DNA from 2 places in the Bacillus sp. JJ1609 genome. Region 1 is predicted to be linked to the other one. Evidence: predicted binding sites of a transcription regulator. Region 1 holds the regulator's gene; the other holds the start of a gene.

What was found. The regulator LexA, encoded in region 1, represses DNA repair genes until DNA is damaged. The targets are predictions, from matches to a motif close to CGAACATATGTTCG.
Region 2: a site for LexA is predicted at 4,833-4,846, ahead of addB (helicase-exonuclease AddAB subunit AddB). Genes of this name have one in related genera too.

What each region holds. Positions count from the first base shown of each region.
Region 1 covers NZ_JBALSS010000007.1:124,426-135,908, reverse strand. Annotated here, with positions in the region: gene V7654_RS08480 (GNAT family N-acetyltransferase) at 1-165, shown strand, start outside; gene V7654_RS08475 (GNAT family N-acetyltransferase) at 180-641, shown strand; gene V7654_RS08470 (hypothetical protein) at 764-1,363, shown strand; gene V7654_RS08465 (DUF402 domain-containing protein) at 1,403-1,957, shown strand; gene V7654_RS08460 (hypothetical protein) at 1,990-2,298, shown strand; gene V7654_RS08455 (DJ-1/PfpI family protein) at 2,458-2,859, shown strand; gene V7654_RS08450 (hypothetical protein) at 2,991-3,194, opposite strand; gene V7654_RS08445 (GNAT family N-acetyltransferase) at 3,339-3,764, shown strand; gene V7654_RS23910 (GNAT family N-acetyltransferase) at 3,943-4,098, opposite strand; gene V7654_RS08440 (ATP-dependent DNA helicase) at 4,373-6,301, shown strand; gene V7654_RS08435 (DUF3934 family protein) at 6,857-7,003, shown strand; gene lexA (transcriptional repressor LexA) at 7,125-7,748, opposite strand; gene yneA (cell division suppressor protein YneA) at 7,902-8,219, shown strand; gene V7654_RS08420 (YneB family resolvase-like protein) at 8,247-8,909, shown strand; gene V7654_RS08415 (DUF896 domain-containing protein) at 8,971-9,204, shown strand; gene tkt (transketolase) at 9,444-11,453, shown strand.
Region 2 covers NZ_JBALSS010000008.1:96,685-108,167, reverse strand. Annotated here, with positions in the region: gene phaZ (intracellular short-chain-length polyhydroxyalkanoate depolymerase) at 1-80, shown strand, start outside; gene fabG (3-oxoacyl-ACP reductase FabG) at 93-833, shown strand; gene V7654_RS09260 (hydrolase) at 1,453-1,779, shown strand; gene V7654_RS09255 (class I adenylate-forming enzyme family protein) at 1,965-3,506, shown strand; gene V7654_RS09250 (MFS transporter) at 3,552-4,682, opposite strand; gene addB (helicase-exonuclease AddAB subunit AddB) at 4,972-8,547, shown strand; gene addA (helicase-exonuclease AddAB subunit AddA) at 8,549-11,483, shown strand, end outside.

The DNA of each region.
Region 1 (11,483 bases):
ATCAAATACGGTTTAAAGGAATTGCATCTTTCAAAAATAATCGCAGAGACACAAACAGCCAATAAGGCTTCCTGTAGACTTTTAGAATCGGCAGGCATGGAAAGGGAAAAAACGCTAATCCGGTTCGGAGCAGAACAGGCTCTTTATTCTATCGAGAGAAGATAATCGGAGGGAAGATTGTGAAATTAAGATTAGCACAAGAAAAAGATATAGATCAGCTTATTAAAATGAGATGGGATTTCACACTTGAGGATTATCCTGAAATGGGTGAGGGAACCGAATATTGTACTTTTCAAAAAGAGTGCGGAGATTTCCTGAAAGAAGCGATCGGCAGTGGCGAGTGGTTTATTTGGATAGCAGAAAACAATAATAGAATCGTTTCCCATATTTATATTGAATTGTTAAAAAAGGTACCGCGTCCAGGTAGAATCACGCATCCTTTTGCTTATATGACAAATGTCTATACTGTGCCAGAATACAGAGGCCAAGGGGTTGGCAGCAAGCTTCTATCAAAGGTGAACGAATGGGCAGAGAATATGAAATTTGAATTCATTATCGTATGGCCGAGTGAGACCAGTATTGAATTTTATAACAGGAACGGATATACACATTGCAAAGAGCCTATGGAGAAGCATTTTTAGAGGATTCTCAGCGGTTCTTAATTAAAGAGAATCGTTGTATAAATGCGAAAAATTCCAAATTTTCGAAACCTAATAACCTTAAAATCGTAAAAATATGTTACTTGGTTATTAGGAGGAAGAACATGGCTAAACTTACATTCAGTACAGAAAGTACTTCGAAAATCCTTTTGGTTTCAGCGCTCATTTTGTTGATCAGCAGTCTTTTCATGCCTTTTGTATTGGTCTTCTTTATTCAAGATTATTTATATTTGTCCAGCGAGAAATGGTTTTATGATACTCCAGCGTCTGCCTATGTCATTTTTATTATTGGCATGCTATGGATACCTATAATGATTCTGATTCATATGTTTAGTCAGTGGAAGTTTGAACTTCGATATTTTAAGTGGATTACACTTTTGCTTATGACCCTGAGCATTCCATTCTTTATGTTCGGAATATCTAATTATTACTACCTAGATGATAAGGGAATCCATTTTAACGATGTAAAAACATTCAACACAATCACATCGTATGAATGGGAAGATATTAAAAATGCAAAGGAAGTATATACGAAGAGTAATAATGTCACCGTAATGGATCACTATGAATTTGAAACAAAAAAAAGTGAAATAATCAACCTTGCTTCAAACCATAAGGTAAGCAGCTATAAATTTAGGATATATGAAAAGCTGGAGGAACATGGTGTGGTGATAACTAATAATCTTGGTGATTTATATGAATGATCGTCTTAAACAAAATATAGGCTTTGTTTGGAGGCAAATATGTTAAAAAGAAGATATGGTGACCGTGCGGATTGGGCCCGCGTCACGGAGAGAAGGTTTATTCAAGCATACCTTGATGAAGATGAATTTAAAGGATATGTAACCTATCTAAATGTTTTGCAGGTTACTGAACCTCTTTTCGTTCAATATGGAGATAAAAAAGTTTGTATCGTTGATAAGGGTTTTACCTGGCTCCAGCATTTCCCGCAAGAGGAGCAATTTTCTATTACAACCATGTTCGATTCGAAGGGAGAGATTGTCCAATGGTATATTGATATTTGCTATCAAAACGGGATTGAAAATGAGAGACCATGGTTGGATGATCTATTTTTAGATATTGTAGTTCTTCCAAAAGGGGAAATTTTTCAATTAGACAAAGATGAATTAGAAGTTGCGTTTGTTACAAAAATTATTGATCAACCGTTATATGAACTAGCTCGGTCTAAGGCTGAAGTTATCACCGGATTGATTGAAATAAATGAATTTCATTTCCTTAAGCTTTCAGAGATCCATAAAGATCGGTTGCAGAGATTGAAAGAAAAAGAGAATTTATAGTCTTTTCACAGTGACCCACATTGGAGGATTCCATGTTTATTAAAGTTTATACATATCACATTATTCCTGAAAGAGAGCAGGATTTTCTAGAAATACAAGCCCAAGCTGAAAATGTATATTCAAGATATATAGAAAAACAATCTCTTTTTTTGAGAAGCAAAGAAGACTGCACAAAGTGGTTGGAAGTCCAGATTTATAAAGATGAAATCAGCTACGATGAGAGCATCAAAATAATTGATCAGCAAAAAGAAATCGCGGATCTTTACACCAAGTTTCTGAAGTTGATTATTTCAAAGGAAGAATTAACCGAAGAAAATTATGAGCAAATATTAATTAAGTGATTCTTATGAGGAGTGTTATTTTGAAAAAAACTGCCTTACTATTATATTCGCAGTTTAGCGAATATGAATTGAGTGTTGCTTTATCCATTCTGATGCAAGGAGAAAAGCCTGTCCATAACTGTTAGCCTGGATAAGTCGCCACTCAAAGGTGAGTCGGGTTTGAAATGTATACCAGACATGGCTTTGGAAGACTTGAATTTGGATGAGATTGATAGTCTTTTATTGCCGGGATGCATGAATAATAATGCCCTGCAAAATAAAGAAAAATATTCCGAGTTTATCAAGCAAGCTTCAAAGAGAGATTTAGTGATTGCTAGTATTTCGAGCTCTCCCATGCAATTAGCAGAAGCGGGTGTACTCGTTGGACGAAAGTACACTGTTGGCCTCATGAAAGAGTTTATGGAGGACTCAGGAGTATTCGAAATGGAAAACTATTCAGATGAGCTAGTCGTTCAGGACGGAAACATTATTACTGCCCGCGGAAGAGGCTTCATCCGATTTGGCTGTTGTTTAGGTAAAGCCTTAGATCTGGAATTTGATGAGAGATGGTACAGGGAATAACTTAGGAGGCTTTAGCAGCTATAGTTCAAAGGAAAAGAGAACTTTAATCATTTTTCCGTTATTTTGCACAAAGTCGGAACTATTAAAGGTAAAGAAATTAGATGGGTGGACAATCAGCAGCAAGATAATATTTAGGATGAATGGTTTCTCGATAATCCTAGTATCATGACCAATAAGATAAGTAAAATCCTGATCAAGTGGTCCTTTGTTACGGTCTTTAAATGAGCAACAAGAATGATTCCAATAAGTGGATTTTCCTCTACCTGCAAAATAACAATAATATCTAACAATGCGATGACCATATCACTTGCAAGGTTTTGTATGGATTCCTCCAATCGTCAGTCTCCTCCCTTCCTACTAGGCATATCTTATGCCGGTCTGTGGAGGCCTGTGTTTGAATTAAGGAATATTTGCGCCAAGTTCCCAAAAAAAATTGTAAAAATATTAAGAGAATATAAGAAAAAGTGGTGTGATCTTAAATGGTAAATATTAAGGAATTGATCAATAATGAACAGTTGCTTGAAGCATACCCAGTTATGAAACAGTTAAGGACTGATTTGACAGAGGAAACGTACTTTGAGCTGCTTAATCAAATGAAAAAGGAAGGGTATCAATTGTTTGCCTTATATGATGAAGAGAAAATAGTCTCCTTGGCTGGACTTAGCTGGAGAACAAATTTTTACAATAAAAAACACATATATATTCATGACCTTGTTACAGACGCTTCTGCTCGTTCGCGGGGTTATGGTGAAAGTCTGCTAAGGTATATCCATAACTGGGGAAAAGGAAATGGAGCTGAATTTGTCGCTCTGGAGTCTGGCATTCAGCGGAAAGATGCCCATCGGTTTTATGAAGAAAAATTAAACTATGATAAGTGGTGCTATTCATTTAGGAAGACATTATAGCAAGGAGTTTAGGAATTAGCGTATTAAAAAAGTGTCTCAAAGGCTCTTTTTCAACCCAAAGTCTAAGAAACAGCGTTAAATGCAGGCGGATATTCGATCCTTCCTTGCATCCCTGATAATGAACCGCTTTCGAGTTCAAGTCCCATAAATACCTCATCTGGCACGGGGAAAGGGGGATTTATTCCAAAAGCTTTGGAAGAGGCGAATCCGAATCGAGGGTGAAAGTTAGGATGACCAAGTACAAAATTTGATGATAACCTGATTCTCTACAAGCTTCCAAACCTCTGGTTACTAGTACGGAGCCAATGCCTTTATTTTGATATCCTGTATTGATATTGTTTTAGGTAATAGTGAATTACTCACAAACTAGTTATTGGGTCTGGATTTCTTCTACGTACCTTATACCTATTTCTTTCGTTATCTCCGTAATTTCATAAGAAATAATCTACATTCATTTTAGCAGTATATTCCATATATAGAATCGAAGATTTTTTAAAATAGATAAATTTTGCTTTATCTTTTGCGCGTAAGTTTATTTTTCTGTTATGATAAAAGTTGGCTTTTTTGTGCCAAGAACGAAAATGCGTAATTTTTGAGGAGAAGAATGCATGACAAACACACTTCCATTTACCATTACCAAGGACGATACCTTTTTTGATTTATTAGGTGATTATATTGGTGATGTATTTTATGATATTTTGCCTGAAAAAGGCTATGAACTGCGTGACGAACAGATATATATGGCCTTCCAGGTGGAGCAGGCTTTTAAAAATAAGGGAATCATTTTTGCGGAAGCGGGAGTGGGAACTGGCAAAACATTTGTATATCTAATATATGCCATCCTTTATGCCCGTTATATGAGAAAACCGGCCATTATTTCATGTTCGGATGAAACACTTATTGAGCAGCTTGTAAAAGAAGGCGGAGATATTGAAAAGCTTGAGAAAGCACTTGGCCTGAATGTGGATGTCCGATTAGCAAAGGCCCGAGAAAATTATGTCTGTGTAAAGAAGCTCGACAATCTTTCAAATACAACGAATGAAAAAGAGATTCTCGATGTTCATGACCAGCTGCCGGATTTCATCTTTGATGAAGGCATATCCATGAACTCTTTCAGCCGTTATGGTGACCGCAAAGAATATCCATGGGTATCCAATGAAAAATGGTCCATGATGGCATGGGATCCGCTCCAGCAATGCTCCACTTGTGAATGGCGCCACCGCTGCGGCCAAACCTTGAACCGTGATCACTACCGTCATGCTGGTGATTTAATCATATGTTCCCATGACTTTTATATGGAACATGTCTGGACGAAAGAGTCCCGCAAAAGGGAAGGGCAAATGCCGCTTCTCCCTGAAGCGAGCACCGTCATTTTTGATGAAGGCCACCTGCTTGAATTTGCAGCGCAAAAAGGGCTTACTTATCGTTTTAACTCACAAACGCTGACGACGGTCCTAACAGGATATATGCATCAGGATGTTAGGGAAGAGTCGCTTTATTTAATCGAGGATATTTTAGAGCTTCATGATGCATGGTTCGACCTGCTTGTTGATAACTCAGTAGCGGTTGTAGGATCTAATCGAAAAGAAGTTCCGCTCCTTGCTAGTATCAGGAAAACAGCTGAAACCCTTGAGAAAAAGGTAAGTGATTTGATGGATCAGCTTGTTTTTGATGCTGAATTATTCGTCATCGATGATTACCATTTGAAAATCATGGAAGAGTATTTGGAGTTCTTTGCTTATGGTTTAGGAATTTTCCTTAAAAATGATGAAGGGATCTTCTGGCTTGAGGAGAATGAGGTTCAAACATCATTGGTTATTATGCCTCGATTAGTTGAAGAAATTTTGAAGAAGGAAGTCTTTTCACAAAATATTCCTTTTGTTTTTTCTTCAGCTACATTATCCCAGGCTGGCGACTTTAGTTATATTGCTAAAAGCCTTGGTATTGAACAGTTTTCTTCCTTTACAGTGGCGTCTCCGTTTGATTATGAAGAGCAGATGAAGATGGCGGGACACATCCAGACAGATGAAACGAATAAATGGGAGCAGATTGGGGCCGACTTATTAAGCCAAAACGGAAAATCTCTTGTGTTATTTTCATCCTCTCAGGAAATGGAACGCTTTAGGGCATGGGCAGATATTCAAAAATGGCCATTTGCCATACTTTTTGAGGGAGACAGAGAAATTAGTGAAACCGTAAAGGCCTTCCAAAGCGAGCATACAACAGTACTATGTTCTTATAGTTTATGGGAAGGATTGGACGTTCCAGGTGAATCATTAATCCAGGTGATTATTTCTTCCTTGCCGTTCCCTCCTCATGATCCTGTTTTCCAGGCGAAACGAAAGCATGCCAATAACGCAACTGTAGAGATTGACCTGCCATATATGCTGCTGCGTTTAAGGCAGGGAATGGGCCGTTTGATTAGGAGCAGCCAGGATTCCGGAATTGTACATCTGTGGTTAACTGCTGGGCAAAAGGAAGCCTATTTAAATGACATCGTAAAAGTTCTCCCTGTTCAGAATGTAAAATGGTACTAGAAAATATTAAAGATGAAAAAGACTCCCGGAAGATAAATACCTCCGGGATTCTTTTTAGCGAATTAGGTGTGGATTTAAATTAGAACCAGCATCCACATTTTCTGTGGTGGCGATTACGATCATCACGATCGCGATCACGATCACGATCATCTCTATCATCCTGAGCACCTTCTAAGTCTTCGATAATACAACGGCGCACTGCGCGGCAAAGATCATCAAAGTCAATAGTTGCTCTCACTTGATTACGGTCCCTATCCCTGTCCCTGTTAGGGAAAAAAACATTAGAAACATCGTTGTTATTTCTGTTGCATCCCATTTTTTTCAACTCCTTCCCTTGTTGATACATTATCTTATGAGATAATGGACAACATGCTAGGGGTTCTGCCCTGTAAATGGTAAAATGTGCTACTCTCCTAGATAAGGGGTAGTATAAATTAGATACACAAAGATAATCACGAAATAGTTTAGAACTGTATCTTTCCATTCTAAATGTGTTTCATCAATTAAAATGGTTAACAATATGGTTGTATTTATAAATGAACGGAGTTGATAAACATGAGTAAAGCGAAGAGTAAAGGCGGAACAGGTCGAGGTACAGGTAAAAAAGGATGGAACAGATGGCAATCAAGCGCGAATAAGGCTAAAAGTGCCAAGCCTTATAAGAGTAAAGGTGTGAAACACCAGGATAAAACAGAAGAATAATAAAGGGGCTAGTCCGTAATGGAGATGGTTTATAGAGAATCTGAAGGTTCCATAATCAGTAAAACATCTTATTTAATAGATTCATATGTAAAAAAGCAAGCGGAAAGCCGCTTGCTTTTTTTTAATGCATATGACGGTATACTCCGATCACTTTGCCCAGAATCGAAACGTTGCGGAGGATAATAGGATCCATGGATGAATTTTCTGGCTGGAGCCTGAAATAATCCTTTTCCTTGAAGAAACGCTTAACTGTTGCTTCGTCTTCTTCTGTCATCGCAACAACGATATCACCATTGTTGGCCGTTTTCTGCTGCTTAACGATGACATAATCACCATCAAGGATTCCCGCTTCAATCATACTGTCTCCCATGATTTCAAGCATGAACACTTGCTCATCATGAGGGACGAGACGATCAGGAAGAGGGAAGTACTCTTCGACATTTTCGATTGCCGTAATCGGCATACCCGCAGTTACTTTACCAACGACAGGTACGTTGACAACATTATATTTAGGGATACGGCTATCTTCTTCTATTTCAAGGATTTCGATTGCGCGCGGCTTTGTAGGATCGCGTCTGATCAAGCCCTTGCTTTCTAGTCTAGCTAAATGTCCATGGACAGTGGAGCTGGAGGCAAGGCCAACCGCTTCGCCAATTTCGCGTACGGATGGTGGATATCCTTTTTTCTTGACTTCACCTTTAATGAACTCAAATATGTCTTGTTGCCGTTTCGATAACTTCGTCATATTCACGCACCTCGTATATTTTCTTGTCCTTATTATACCATGTCCTCTATCGAGATACAAACATAAGTTCGAATATTTAGTTGACACGAAACAAATGTTCGTTTTATAATGAAATCAAATGAACGAACATACATTCGCAAAGAGGTGCTGAACATGAAAAAACTTTGGGAAAACTATTCATATGCAATCATCCTGCTTGCTGTCAGCTTGATTTTTTCGTTAGTGGCGAAAGCTCATTTAAATATTTCAGACGATGCATACATAACTGTTACTATAGAAGAAGGGCAATCATTATGGGAGATTGCCGAAACATATGCAAATGAACATAATCTTTCAGAAAACGAGTTCGTTAGCTGGGTACAGAAAAAAAATGGAATAGCCGGCGAGGTGATTTTTCCTGGCGATGAACTTGTCATCCCCGTGATGGCTGAACAAGTAGAGCCGACACAGATTGCCGGCGCAGAAAGATAAAATAAGCAAAGCGAATAAGGTGACATCATGAAAGCAATTATTTATTGCCGCGTAAGTACGACAAAAGAAACACAGGAAACCTCACTGGCGAGGCAGGAGGAGGAATTAATCCGCCTTGCTGGCAGCTACGGCTTCGAGGTTCAGAGAATCATTAAGGAGCAGGCAAGCGGATACGATCTTGAAAGAGAAGGTATATTGGAACTCCTCGACCTAATTAAAGATAAAACAATCGGAGCACTGTTGATTCAGGATGAAACACGTCTTGGCAGAGGAAATGCTAAGGTCGCAATTCTCCACTGCATTTTAAAAGAAAAAATCAAGCTTTACAGTATTTCGCACAATGGTGAGCTTCAGCTTTCAGAATCAGATTCGATGGTGCTTCAAATTGTGAGCATGGTCGAAGAATATCAAAGAAAGATCCACAATATCAAAATCAAAAGAGGGATGCAGCGGGCTATTGAGCACGGATATAAGCCTCAGCGGAACTTGAAAAATCAAGGTGACCATTCTGGGAGAGAACGGAAAGATATGCCAATCGAAGAGATTGTCAAGCTCAGGAATAATGGTCTTACTTTTGCCGAGATTGCTGCAACATTAAGAGGCTTTGGGTTCAATGTTTCAAAAGCAACAGTTAATCGCAGATATCTAGAATACATAGAGACAAAGGATGAGGAAACTCCTTTCTTGTAAAAATCCCCTGATTCTAGTAACATGACTTTTAACGTAACTTTTTTACAAAGGAGCTTTACCAATGCTATCTAGTGATAAAATTGCCAGAATTAATGAATTGGCACGAAAAGCAAAAGCATCAAAGTTGACTGAGGAAGAGGCAAAGGAACAAACGAAGCTTCGAGCAGAATATCTGCAATCCTTCCGTTCTTCCATGCTTAATACATTAAAAGGTGTAACCATTGTGGATCCAGCTGGGAATGATGTTACTCCTGGTAAGCTAAAAGAATTTCAAAACAAAAATAAGCTTCATTAATAGAGTTCATACAAAGGGATACATAATGTTTGTATCCTTTTTCTGTTTCTAAAGTGAGTTGGAACAGTACTTAAAACAGCGTAACTGCGTGGATTCTGTTACATAACTTTAAGGCATTTGTGTCAAAATAAATAACTATACGGCCTTTTCTGTCTCCTTCAGGCACAATTTGTTGTATAATAATTATTCTCGCTATAATATTAAGATTGTAGCCAGTACTTATAGAAAGGATGTATTTAATGTTTAATAAAATTGATATGCTTTCAATTGATTCAATTCGTACTTTATCGATTGACGCAATTGAAAAGGCGAATTCCGGACACCCTGGCATGCCAATGGGAGCAGCTCCGATGGCATACACGCTTTGGACTCGTTACATGAACATCAACCCTAAAAATCCTGAATGGTTTAACCGTGACCGTTTTGTATTATCTGCAGGTCATGGATCAATGTTGTTATACAGCTTGTTGCACCTTGCAGGTTATGACCTTTCAATGGATGACATTAAGCAATTCCGCCAGTGGGGCAGCAAAACTCCAGGCCACCCTGAATTTGGCCACACAGCAGGAATCGATGCTACTACAGGTCCACTAGGACAAGGGGTTGCTATGGCAGTAGGTATGGCAATGGCTGAACGCCACCTTGCAGCTGTTTACAATAAGGACAACTATAACATCGTTGACCACTATACATATAGCATTTGCGGCGATGGAGACTTAATGGAAGGTGTATCAGCAGAGGCAGCTTCTCTTGCAGCTCACCTCAAATTAGGCAGATTGGTCGTTATGTATGATTCGAACGACATTTCACTGGACGGAGAGTTAAATAAGTCATTCTCTGAAAGTGTTGCTGACCGATTCAAGGCATATGGGTGGCAGTATATTCGTGTAGAGGATGGCAACAACCTTGAAGAAATCGCTAAAGCACTGGAAGAAGCGAAGACAGATGAAAATCGTCCAACATTAATCGAAGTAAAAACGGTTATCGGTTATGGTTCACCTAACCTTTCTGGTAAATCTGATGTTCACGGTGCTCCACTTGGCGCTGACGAACTTAAGCTTACTAAAGAAGCATACAAATGGACTTTTGAAGAAGACTTCCATGTCCCTGGCGAAGTATATGACCACTTTAAACAGCAGATTGCTGATAAGGGTGAACAAACTGAGCAGGCATGGAATGAACTATTCGCTAAATATAAGAGCGAGTATCCTGAACTCGGTGCACAGCTAGAAAAAGCAATGAATGCTGAGCTTGTAGAAGGATGGGATAAGGACATTCCGGTATATGAAGACGGAAAGAGTCTTGCAAGTCGTGCATCTTCAGGTGAAGCTCTTAACGGCATCGCAAAAAATCTTCCTTATCTAGTTGGAGGATCTGCTGACCTTGCGGGTTCCAACAAGACAATGATTAAAGGAACAGGAGATTTCTTCCCAGGTTCTTTTGAAGGCCGCAACATCTGGTTCGGAGTGCGTGAATTCGCAATGGGAGCAGCAATGAACGGAATGGCTCTTCACGGCGGTTTAAAAGTATTCGGGGGAACTTTCTTCGTATTCTCTGACTACCTTAAACCTGCAATCAGACTTGCTGCATTAATGGGATTGCCTGTGACATATGTATTCACTCATGACAGCATTGCAGTAGGAGAAGACGGACCAACACATGAACCAGTTGAACAACTTGCTGGTCTTCGCGCAATTCCCAACTTGTCAGTAATCCGTCCTGCTGATGGAAATGAAACAGCAGCGGCTTGGAAATTAGCTGTTGAATCAACAAAGACGCCAACTGCGCTTGTGTTGACTCGCCAAAACCTTCCTACCATTAAAGATACTGCTAAGAATGCTTATGAAGGAGTATCTAAAGGTGCATACGTAATTTCACCTGCAGGAAAAGAAACAGCAGATGCAATGCTGCTTGCTGCAGGCTCTGAAGTAGGCCTTGCAGTACAGGCTCAAGAAGCTCTTGCTTCTGAAGGCATTAATGTCTCAGTAGTCAGCATGCCTTCTTGGGATCGTTTCGAGCAACAATCAAAGGAATATAAAGAAAGTGTCATTCCTAAGTCAGTCAAGAAACGACTTGGAATTGAAATGGGCTCTTCACTAGGCTGGCACCGCTATGTTGGCGATGAAGGTGAAGTTATTGCGATTGACACATTTGGAGCCTCAGCACCAGGTGAAAAAATCATGGAAGAGTACGGCTTCTCTGTGAACAATGTAGTAGCTCGTGTGAAAGCTTTGCTTGAACAAAACTAAATACACAAAACGAGTATGAAACCATTTGGT
Region 2 (11,483 bases), on a different contig from region 1:
TACAGGATTGCGGACATTCTCCGCTGGTGGATGATTTAGCGCAGCTTCAGCAGCATATCGAAGAATTTTTAGCAGAATAGGAAGGTGAGCTTATGAGATTGAAAGATAAGGTTGCGATCATTACAGGCGCTGCTAACGGAATCGGCTTGGCAGCGGCGAAGACCTTTGCTAAAGAAGGAGCAAAAGTGGCATTAGCAGACTTTGACGAGGCAACAGGAACACAGCGTGCAGCTGAGCTGTCTGAAGAAGGATACGAGGTAGCATTTTTTCAGGTGAATGTAGCAGACAGAAGCAGCGTGGATGCCATGGTTCAAAAGGTTCTTGGACAGTTTGGGAAAATTGATATCCTGGTCAATAATGCTGGAATTACAAGAGATGGCATGCTGCACAAGCTAGCAGTCGAAGACTTCCAGAAAGTTGTAGACGTAAACCTGACTGGAGTTTTTAATTGTGCCCAGGCAGTAGTCCCTGCATTGGTCCAGCAAGGCTCAGGCAAGATCATTAATACTTCATCTGTTTCAGGAGTGTATGGCAATGTTGGGCAGACCAATTATGCTGCAACAAAAGCCGGTGTAGTCGGGATGACCAAAACATGGGCAAAGGAACTCGGCCGCAAGGGAATAAACGTAAATGCAGTAGCACCAGGGTTTATCGAAACCGGTATGACCGCCATAGTTCCGGAAAAAGTGCTAGATCAAATGAAAATGATGGTTCCGCTAGGGAGATTGGGTTTACCGGAGGACATCGCGAATGCTTATTTATACCTTGCTTCAGATGAATCCAATTATGTAAACGGAACAACCCTTCATGTAGATGGCGGGATTATGATGTAGATGGTGAAAAAGCGCACTTGTGGCGCTTTTTTTATTTGGGGTGTGGAGGGACGAAAGGCTCAACTGGTAATAAAATTGGTCCAACTGGTAATATATCTGTTTCAACTGGTATTAAATTCATATCAACTGGTATTATATCTGTTTCAACTAGTATTAAAATATGGGGATACAATCGTTCCAACTCAAAATCAATTGTACAATTGCGATTTATGTCGGTAAATCAGTCCAACTGGTGAAAAAGACAATTCAACTGGTGAAAAAACTGCTTCAACTGGTGAAAAAACTGCTTCAACTGGTGAAAAAATGATTCCAACTGGAGAAATAGTTTCCCCGCAACTAAAAAAAGTGTTTAAAAGGATTCATAATGATAAAAAAACTGCACTCATACCAATAATTTGTCCCTTCCAATCTTGAAATCCTTTACAACCGATATTAAATGACACAAAAAACATATATTTTTTACGATTTCAAACTGAAATTTAAATAATTTATAAGCAGCAGATTCTAAATCTTCATTAAAAAAACTGTTTAAACCCAAAAACTTCTTATGGATAAATTTTATAAGATTAACTTTCTATCAAAAGTGGTAAATGGTAATAAAAAGAATGAGGTGCTATACATGGAGGAAAAAAAACAAACTTATTACTTTAACATAGAAAGCGGCGAGGTATTGGATCAGCCTGCTGAGCCGGAGGGCCATTTTACCCTCATTGCTACTGGGGAGGAAATCAAGCATTTTCGTGAGTTCCTGGTTGAGAACTATAAAGCGGATTGGGAAACCTTCGGAAATGCTCATGTCCCTTTCAGAGATCCTGATCGTGAAAATGCGGAATATGATATGACGATGAAGGAAATTTATGCAATGGTTTACAAGCTTGGCGATGCTGAAGCGAAGAACCATGTTAGAAACATGGGAATTCTGGATGAACAGCAGCTGAATAGATAATCAAACTAGAAGCCACAGTCTCGTGCTGTGGCTTTACTTATAAATCTCAACCAATGGATTGTTTGTTGAGAAACATATCTTCACTAATTCCAATCATCAAATCACTCTCTTAGCGTTCTGTAACTAACCTGTAACTCTTATTTTCTAAAATGAATTCATCATGAACGAGAGAGGGAGAGATTGCGGTGAGGTGGGAGCTCGATTGGCTGGAAACGAGAGCGAGAATGACACCGGCGGCCCAAGCAATTGGTGATGCTGAATCGGATCATGCCTGGACTTTTAGGGAGGTCAATGATCGGGCAAAAGCAATAGCCATGTGGCTGCAGGAAAAAGGTGTCCAAAAGGGTGACAGGGTTGCGCTGCTCGCGCCAAACGGAATTAGTTACTTTGATTTGCTGTTTGCCTGTGGGAAAATCGGCGCTATTTTCGTGCCGCTTAACTGGAGACTGTCCGTCGATGAACTTGCCTATATAATTAGCGATTCGGATCCGCTGCTTCTTGCGTTCCATTCCAACTTTACCAATGAGGTTACGATGATATGGCAGCATGAGGCGCGCAGCCTTCCGATAGATGGAACACAATATGAATTGCTGATTGACCAATACGCTGGCCGTCTCAACAAGTCTAAGTTCAGGAACGCTGAAGTGAATGAGGAAGACCCGCTGGCGATGATTTATACCGGAGGAACGACCGGAAAACCGAAAGGGGCAGTCCTGTCACACCGTGCGATCATTTGGAACGGGATATCCACGGTTGTCAGCTGGAACCTGACGAATGAAGATAAGACGGTGACTTATTTGCCGTTGTTTCATACAGGCGGCCTTAATGCGCTTTCGATTCCTATATTGATGGCTGGGGGCCAAATTATTATTGCGAGGGAATTTGTCCCGGAACAAGCCATCGAGAATTTAATAAAATTCAAGTGTACAATCATCCTGTTTGTGCCGACGATGTATCATATGCTTGTGAAATCCGAACACTTTTACAAAGCTGAGTTCAAGGATATGAAAATATTTCTGTCAGGGGGTGCGCCTTGCCCGCTAGATATCTACGAGGCTTTCAAGCAGAAGGGGATGGCGTTCAAGGAAGGCTACGGCTTGACGGAAGCTGGGCCAAATAACTTTTTTATTGATCCAGCAGAGGCTGAACTGAAACGGGGGTCTGTCGGAAAACCGATGCTCTTTAATGCAGTCAGAATCATAAACGAGGAAGGCTGTGAAACAGTTCCCGGCGAGGTTGGGGAACTGGCGATACAGGGGAATCACTCTTTTTCCTACTACTGGAATAATAAAGACGCAACGAAAGACACATTAAGAGATGGCTGGTTATATACTGGTGACCTGGCTAAAAAGGATGAAGAAGGCTATTTCTATATTGTCGGCCGGAAAAAGGAAATGATCATTACCGGCGGGGAAAATGTTTTTCCGCTTGAAATCGAGCACTGGCTATGTTCACATCCATCGATTCAGGAAGCAGCTATAATTGGGATGCCCGATGATAAATGGGGTGAGGTTGTGACAGCCTTTATTGTCCGTGAGGAGAAAAGCGACCTTGAAGAGGCAGAGGTCAAAGAGTATTGCAGACAGAAGCTCGGTGGCTACAAAGTGCCAAAGCATATCCATTTCATTGCTCAAATGCCAAAAACGCATGTCGGTAAAATCGACAAGAAGCTGCTAAAGAATAATGCGTTGATTAAAAACACTGAAAAACAGAAGCCTGTCATATAGAAAACTATATTCCATAGGATTGTTGCAGGTAAATGAAAAGGCATTTCAATTGGCATCAGCTGATTGAAATGCCTTTTCTTCTTTTATAAATAAGCACAGGACAATGTTAAACAAAAACAGCGATGATAACAGCAGCATGACTCCTTTGAATGATAAAAGAGCTGCCACTGGCGGAGCGAGACTTGCGCCACTCAAAAGGATGAAGGAATAGAGCGATAGTGCTTTGGCCCGCTGTCTGCTGCCATAAAAGCCAATCAAGGTTATTGCTGTCGGAATCACAAGTGAGATGGAGGAAACGAAAAAAATCGAAAAAATAACTAAATGAAGCGTGGAATGAAGGACCAGCAGCATGAACGCACTCGTGGCACCAATTGCCAGGCCTCCAATCAATGTCCGCACCTCTCCCCATCGATCCATCATTTTCCCGGTGAAAAGCGATAAGGAAGCACCAATCAAGCCAACCAGTCGGATCATCAGCAGGTCTGAGGGCGGACCGATAAAGAACCTGCCGATTGAATCGTAAAATGCAATGATTGAAAATAGAAGCGAAAACGTAATGATAAAGCATTTCATCAAGCGCGAATCGGATAATAAGTTGAAAAAAACACTACATAGTGGCCTGCTTCCCACTTCAGGACTTGGAGATTCTTTTAGCAAAAAGTAAGCAATCGCAAACAGGACAAAATAGGCTCCAGAGAAAAAAATATAAACGCTGTTCCAGGAATACAGGCTTGCAAGGAAAGCGCTGGCGACCTGCCCAAAGATGCCAGCGATTAAAAACCCCGTATTGATTAAAACTACAAGGATGGTCCTTTGTCTGAAAGTGAATAAATCGTAGGAATAAGCAAATGCGACAGAAGCGAAGGTCGCAAGAGTGAGCCCCTGCAGCGAACGGGTGACCCAGAGGCTGATCGAGCCGGTGGAAAAGCCGACAGCAAGCGTTGTCAGCGCAGATGCCAAAAGTCCATAGACAAGGATTTTCCTGCGGCCAGTGAAGTCAGAAATTGGTCCAAAGGAAAGAAGCCCGCATGCATAGAAAAAGGTAAACAGCCCGCCAGCTAACACGACATGGGACTCGGCAATGGCAAGATTGTCCGCCAGAATGGAATAGATCGGAATTAAAGTATAAATATTGCTCGCAACCATAATTGCACATACCGTCAGAAGAATTGACACTTTTTGAAAAAGGGTCATTGATTTCACATCGATCACCTGCCAACAATAACATATGCATACACCCAACAGATTGTAGGTTGTTTTGGGAAAAATTAACGGAGTCTTTGCTTCCAAAACCAGGGGTAAAAAAGGTATAATAAATTCATATACAGAACAATTGTTTGGCAACAGAAATACATCCAAAGGCGCATAGAATGAAGCGCCTTTTTCAATTTTTATATGAAGAAAAATTCTATGCTATCATCAACATAAGAGACTTTAATTTTAATAGGGAGAAAGGGGAAGTCAGATGTCTGTACGTTTGGTATTAGGGCGCTCGGGGAGCGGGAAGACCGAGCTGATCATTCAGGAAATTAAGCACAGGCTTATTGCTGACCCGCAAGGCGACCCGGTCATCTATCTTGTTCCTGAGCAAATGTCGTTCTTGTCAGAATACCGGTTATCCACTGATCCAGAGCTCGGGGGAATGATCAGGGCGCAGGTGTACAGCTTTCCTCGTCTTGCCTGGAGGGTTCTTCAGGAAACAGGCGGATTCACAAGGCATCATTTGGATAGCGTCGGGGTCAGCATGATGATCCGCAAGATTATTGAGGATAAAAAAGACGACCTGAAGATCTTTCAAAAAGCAGCTGACAAAAATGGCTTCGTCCAGCAAATGGAACAGATGCTGATCGAGTTTAAGCGTTATGCAATCAAGCCGGAAGAGCTTGCGGGAAAAATGGCAGGTACTTCCGAGGGCAATAAAGCGCTTGGCGATAAAATCCATGACCTGGAGCTTGTTTACAGGCAATTTGAAGATGAGCTGTTTGGTAAATATATTGACTCAGAGGATTACTTCAGGCTACTTGCCGAAAAAGTGCCTGTTTCTGAGTACTTAAAAAATGCAGAAGTATATATAGATGGCTTTTACAGCTTCACTCCGCTTGAGTTGATGATTATTGATCAGCTGATCGGTACGTGTAAAAGAGTAACCATCGCCTTGCCAGTTGATGAGAATTTTAAAGACGAACAGCCGGATGAACTCCATTTGTTCAGGGTCACCGGAGAAACATGTCAAAACCTTCACGATATGATCAAGACAAAGGGGTATGACCTGGAAGAAGAAGTTGTTTTGACAGAACAGAAGCGATGGAATGAGGAGTCTTTAAAGCATCTCGAGAGCGAATTCGATTCCAGGCCAGCATCAAGGTTTAATGGAGAGGCCGCTATCCATATTGCCCAGGCCGCCAACAGAAGAGCCGAAATAGAAGGTGTTGCCCGGAAAATACGCGGACTTGCAAGAGTTAAGGGCTATCGATACCGGGATATAGCGGTGCTTATGAGAGGCAGCGACTATCGGGAAGTGCTTGAAACGATTTTTGATGACTACGGTCTTCCTTACTTTATCGACCAGAAAAGAAATATGCTGAACCATCCGCTGGTCGAGCTTGTTCGTTCAAGCCTTGAAACGGTCTTGGGGAAATGGCGGTATGAACCGATTTTCAGGGCAGTAAAAACGGACCTGTTATTCCCTGCTGGAGCAGACATCAACAAAATGCGCGAACAAATGGACATGCTTGAGAATTATGCTCTTGCCTATGGTATCCAAGGTGAAAAATGGACGAAAAAGGAACGATGGAAATACAGGCGGATCAGAGGCCTTGAGTTTGACGGTGCTGTACAGACTGATGCAGAAAAGCAGACAGAGCAGGAACTGAATGACCTGAGACTGCTCATTACAGCGCCGCTGATGAGGATGGCCCGGAGGCTGAAGAGGGCAGACACTGGACGGAAAATGTCTGAAGCGGTGTATTTGTTCATGGAAGAGCTTGATATTCCAGCCAAGCTTGAACTCTGGAGAATGGCCGCTGAACAGGAAGGCAGGCTCGTCGAAGCAAGGGAGCATGAACAAGCGTGGAATGCTGTTATTGACCTGCTCGATCAGTTTGTGGAAATGCTCGGATACAGCAAGGTAGCCCCTAAGCAGTTCGTCACAATCCTGGATGCAGGCTTTGAATCTTTGAAGTTTTCACTGATTCCTCCGGCTATTGACCAGGTGCTCATCGCAGACATTGAAAAGACAAGGCTAGCCGATATCAAGGTTGCGTTTGTCATTGGGGTTAACGAAGGCGTACTTCCTGCGAAGATGTCCGAGGATGGAATTTTCGGCGATGATGACCGTGATCTTCTGCAATCAAAGGGAGTAAAGCTTGCTCCGGGCAGCCGTACGAAATTGCTTGATGAGAATTTCATCGCCTATAAGGCGTTTGTTACGCCATCAGAGCTTCTTTATATCAGCTATCCAATTGCCAATGAAGAAGGAAAAGCGTTGATGCCATCCTCCTTTATCAAAAGGATATCAGACCTTTTCCCGGAGCATCAAACTCACTACTTCTTGCCTGATCCATCTGAATTGCCAGAGCAGGATCAGCTTGAATACGCAGCAGGAGAAAATGTGGCATTATCTTACCTGACTTCCCAGCTGCAGCTTAAGAAGCGGAATTATCCTGTCTACGATTTCTGGTGGGATATATACGATTATTATATGAAAGACCATCGCTGGGCGGACACTGCGCGTAAGGTTCTATCCAGTCTCTTTTACGAAAACAGGGCGAAGCAGCTGTCCGAAGATGTCAGCAAGGAGCTGTACGGAGAGCAAATTGAAGCGAGCGTATCAAGAATGGAGCTTTTCAACAGCTGCCCGTTCTCACACTATGTCCAGCATGGACTGAAGCTCCGCGATAGACAGATTTTCAGGCTCGAAGCACCAGATATCGGAGACTTGTTCCATGCAGCATTAAAAGAAATTGCCGAAACGGTTATGGAACAAAACCTCAGCTGGGCAAGCTTGACAAGAGTACAGGCTGAAGCACTAGCCAAGGATGCGGTTCAGAAACTGGCGCCGAAATTGCAAAACGAGATACTGCTCAGTTCGAACAGGCACCATTATATCAAGCAAAAGCTGCAAAATATCATCAGCCGTGCTTCACTAGTGTTAAGTGAGCATGCTAAGGTCAGCGGGTTCTCACCTGTGGGGCTGGAGCTTGGTTTTGGCCGACAGGGAAAGCTGCCTCCGCTTGCGTTTTCACTTAAGAATGGCACAAGGATGGAACTGATGGGCCGAATCGACCGTGTCGATAAAGCAGAGGATGATCATGGTGTATATCTGAGGGTTGTCGACTATAAATCCAGCGTGAAGGATGTCAATCTGACAGAGGTTTACTACGGGGTTGCATTGCAAATGCTCACCTATCTGGACATTATCATCACCCACTCGCCATTATTGGTGGGAACGCCAGCAGACCCAGCCGGAGTCTTGTATTTCCATGTCCATAATCCGATTGTCAATGCTTCAAAAATGCTGACCCTTGATGAAATTGAAGAAGAGATTCTCAAGCGGTTTAAAATGAATGGCTTGCTGCTTAACGATGAAAATGTCATTAGGCTTATGGACAAAAGCATTGATACAGGCAGCTCCCAAATCATTTCAGCTGGTTTTAAAAAGGACGGAAGCCTTCTTAAAAGCTCGAAGGTTGCGAGCAAAGAAGACTTTGATCATTTAAGGCAGTTTGTACGCAAGAAATATGTTGAAACAGGAAACGGAATCGTCAGCGGAATCGTTGATGTTTCTCCATATAAGCTCAAGGACCGCGCTCCATGCACATTCTGTTCCTTCAAGCCTGTTTGCCAGTTTGACCAGGCAGTGGAATCCAATGAGTTCAGGAAGCTTCCAGTGATCAAGAAGGAAGATTTGCTTGAAGCCTTGCGCCAGGATGAAAGCCTAAAGGTAAATGATGGCCTGAATGTAAACTCAGATAGATTAGAAGAAATAAAGAAACAAGATATTCTTGCATCAATCGGGGAGGAGGAAGAGGATCTTGGCTAAAATGAATATACCCCCAGTACCGGAAGGGGCAACCTGGACGGAAGATCAGTGGAAGGCGATCATGGCATCAGGACAGGATATCCTGGTCGCAGCTGCGGCTGGATCTGGAAAGACGGCTGTTTTAGTAGAGAGGATCATCAAAAAAATTACAGCGGAGAATGATCCCATTGATGTGGACGAGCTGCTCGTTGTGACGTTCACCAATGCTTCAGCCGCGGAAATGCGCCACAGAATTGGAGAGGCTCTGGAGAAAGCGATTGATGCCAATCCTGGTTCGATCCATTTAAAAAAGCAGCTTAGCCTGCTGAACCGGGCATCCATTTCCACACTCCATTCCTTTTGCCTTGATGTAATCAGGAAGTATTATTATCTGATTGATGTTGACCCAGGCTTCAGGATTGCTGATGAGACCGAGGGCCAGCTATTAAGAGATGAAGTAATAGAGGAGCTATTCGAAGAAGAATACGGAAAGGCAGACAACCAGTTGTTTTTTAACCTCGTTGATGCGTTCACGAATGACCGCAGCGACGAAGGATTGAAGGATATTATTGCAGACCTTTTTGATTTTGCCAGATCCAATCCATCACCCGATGTGTATCTCGATTCGATCGTTTCGATGTATGATGCTGCAGGAACATCGTCCATTGAGGACCTGCCATTTATGAAGGTTCTAAAGGCAGATATCGAGCTCCAGCTTCAGGGAGCAAAGCAACTCCTTGAACAAGGATTGGAGATTGCAAGAATGCCAGCGGGCCCTGCACCGAGAGCTGTTAATTTTACAGATGATCTCCATGTAGTTGAAACGTTATTGAATGCCAAAGATCAATCATGGTCTGAGCTTTATGAGGCGATGCAGCTTGCCAAATTTGACCGGGCAAAAACGTGTAAGGGCGATGATTTTGATAAGCAGCTGGTGGACAAGGCTGGAAATCTTAGGGACAAAGCAAAGAAAATTGTTCAGGATATGAAAAGCGAACTGTTTGCAAGGAGGCCGGAGAGCTTCCAGAAGGATATGCAGGAGATGAAACCATTGATTGCTGTCCTGATTGATCTGGTAAAGGAATTTTCACGCCGTTTTGGAGAAGTGAAGCAGGAACGCGGACTTGTCGATTTTTCCGATCTTGAGCACTATACACTGGACATCCTGACTGCACATCCTGAATCAGAAGGCGGGGAGCTAACATATGCCGCCATGCCGTCAGAAGCAGCGATTGCTTATCGCAAAAAATTCAAAGAAGTGCTAGTGGATGAGTATCAGGATACAAATATGGTACAGGAAGCAATCCTCCAGCTAGTGACATCAGATGGTGAATCGACTGGAAATATGTTCATGGTAGGTGACGTGAAGCAGTCCATTTACCGTTTCCGCCTTGCTGAGCCAAACCTGTTTTTAGGAAAATACAACAGGTTCACAGCGGATGGCGAGCAAACCGGTTTGAAAATTGACCTGGCCAAGAACTTCAGGAGCCGCAGCGAAGTCCTTGACGGTACCAATTATCTTTTTAAGCAAATCATGGGTGTCAAGGTTGGCGAGATTCATTACGATGAAAATGCTGAACTGAAAAAGGGAGCTCCGTATCCTGAGGATGAGTCATTCCCAGTCGAACTCCTGCTGATTGATAAAGGTAATGCCGGTTCGGGTGAAGCCGAAGCCGCAGAAGAAAATGAAGCAGCTTCAACGGAGTTTGACGCTGATGACCTCGAACAATCACAGCTTGAAGCAAGACTGATGGCGAAGCATATAAAAGAGATGGTTGAGGAGCGCAGGGGTGTCTATAATCCTAAGACGAAGACTTCTAAGCCTGTGAATTACCGGGACGTTGTCATCCTGCTCCGCTCGATGACATGGGCACCGCAAATCATGGAGGAGTTCAAGCAGCAGGGGATTCCGATTTACGCTAATTTATCGACCGGTTATTTTCAGGCTACTGAAGTGGCGATTATGCTCTCACTTTTAAAAGTGATTGACAATCCATATCAGGATATACCGCTCGCTGCTGTACTCAGATCTCCGATTGTTGGCTTGAACGAAGAGGAACTGGCGGTCATCAGGATTAGCCAGAAACGAGGCACTTTTTATGAGGCATTGTCAACCTTTTGCCTAAAAAAGCCGACAGCCGAAAATGAAGCTTTGCATGAAAAGTCACGAAATTTCTTTGATCGCTTAAAGAACTGGAGAACAGCAGCACGTCAGGGATCTGTTTCCGATTTAATCTGGCAGCTTTACAGAGAAACCAGATTCTTTGATTTTGCCGGTGGAATGCCAGGCGGAAAGCAGCGTCAGGCAAACCTGCGGGCCCTATACGACCGGGCAAGGCAATATGAGGCAACAACCTTCAGAGGATTGTTCCGATTTTTGCGCTTCATTGAACGGATGCGTGAACGCGGTGATGACCTTGGTGCAGCCAGGGCGCTTGGGGAGCAGGAGGATGTTGTCCGGATCATGACGATCCACAGCAGCAAGGGACTTGAGTTCCCAGTGGTGTTCGTCGCCGGTTTGGCGAGGAATTTCAACACGATGGACTTGAAGAAATTTTACATGCTTGATAAGGAATTTGGCTTTGCCGCTAAATATATTAACCCTGAAAAACGTATTTCTTACCCTTCACTGCCTCAGCTTGCCTTTAAGCGTAAGCATAAGATGGAAATGCTCGCTGAAGAAATGAGGGTGCTATACGTTGCTTTGACTCGGGCAAAGGAAAAGCTTTATTTAATAGGGTCAGTAAAGGATGCTGAAAAAACAATCAGCAAATGGCAGGATGAAGCAAGCCATCCAGAATGGCTTCTTGGTGAATATCTCAGAGCTTCAGCGTCAGGCTATATTGACTGGATCGGCCCTGCGGTCATCCGTCATAAGGATTGTGATTCGATAAGAGGCAGCGAGGCAAGTACTGCGCCTGTTGATGAAATCAGCAGCCATCCATCACGCTGGAAAA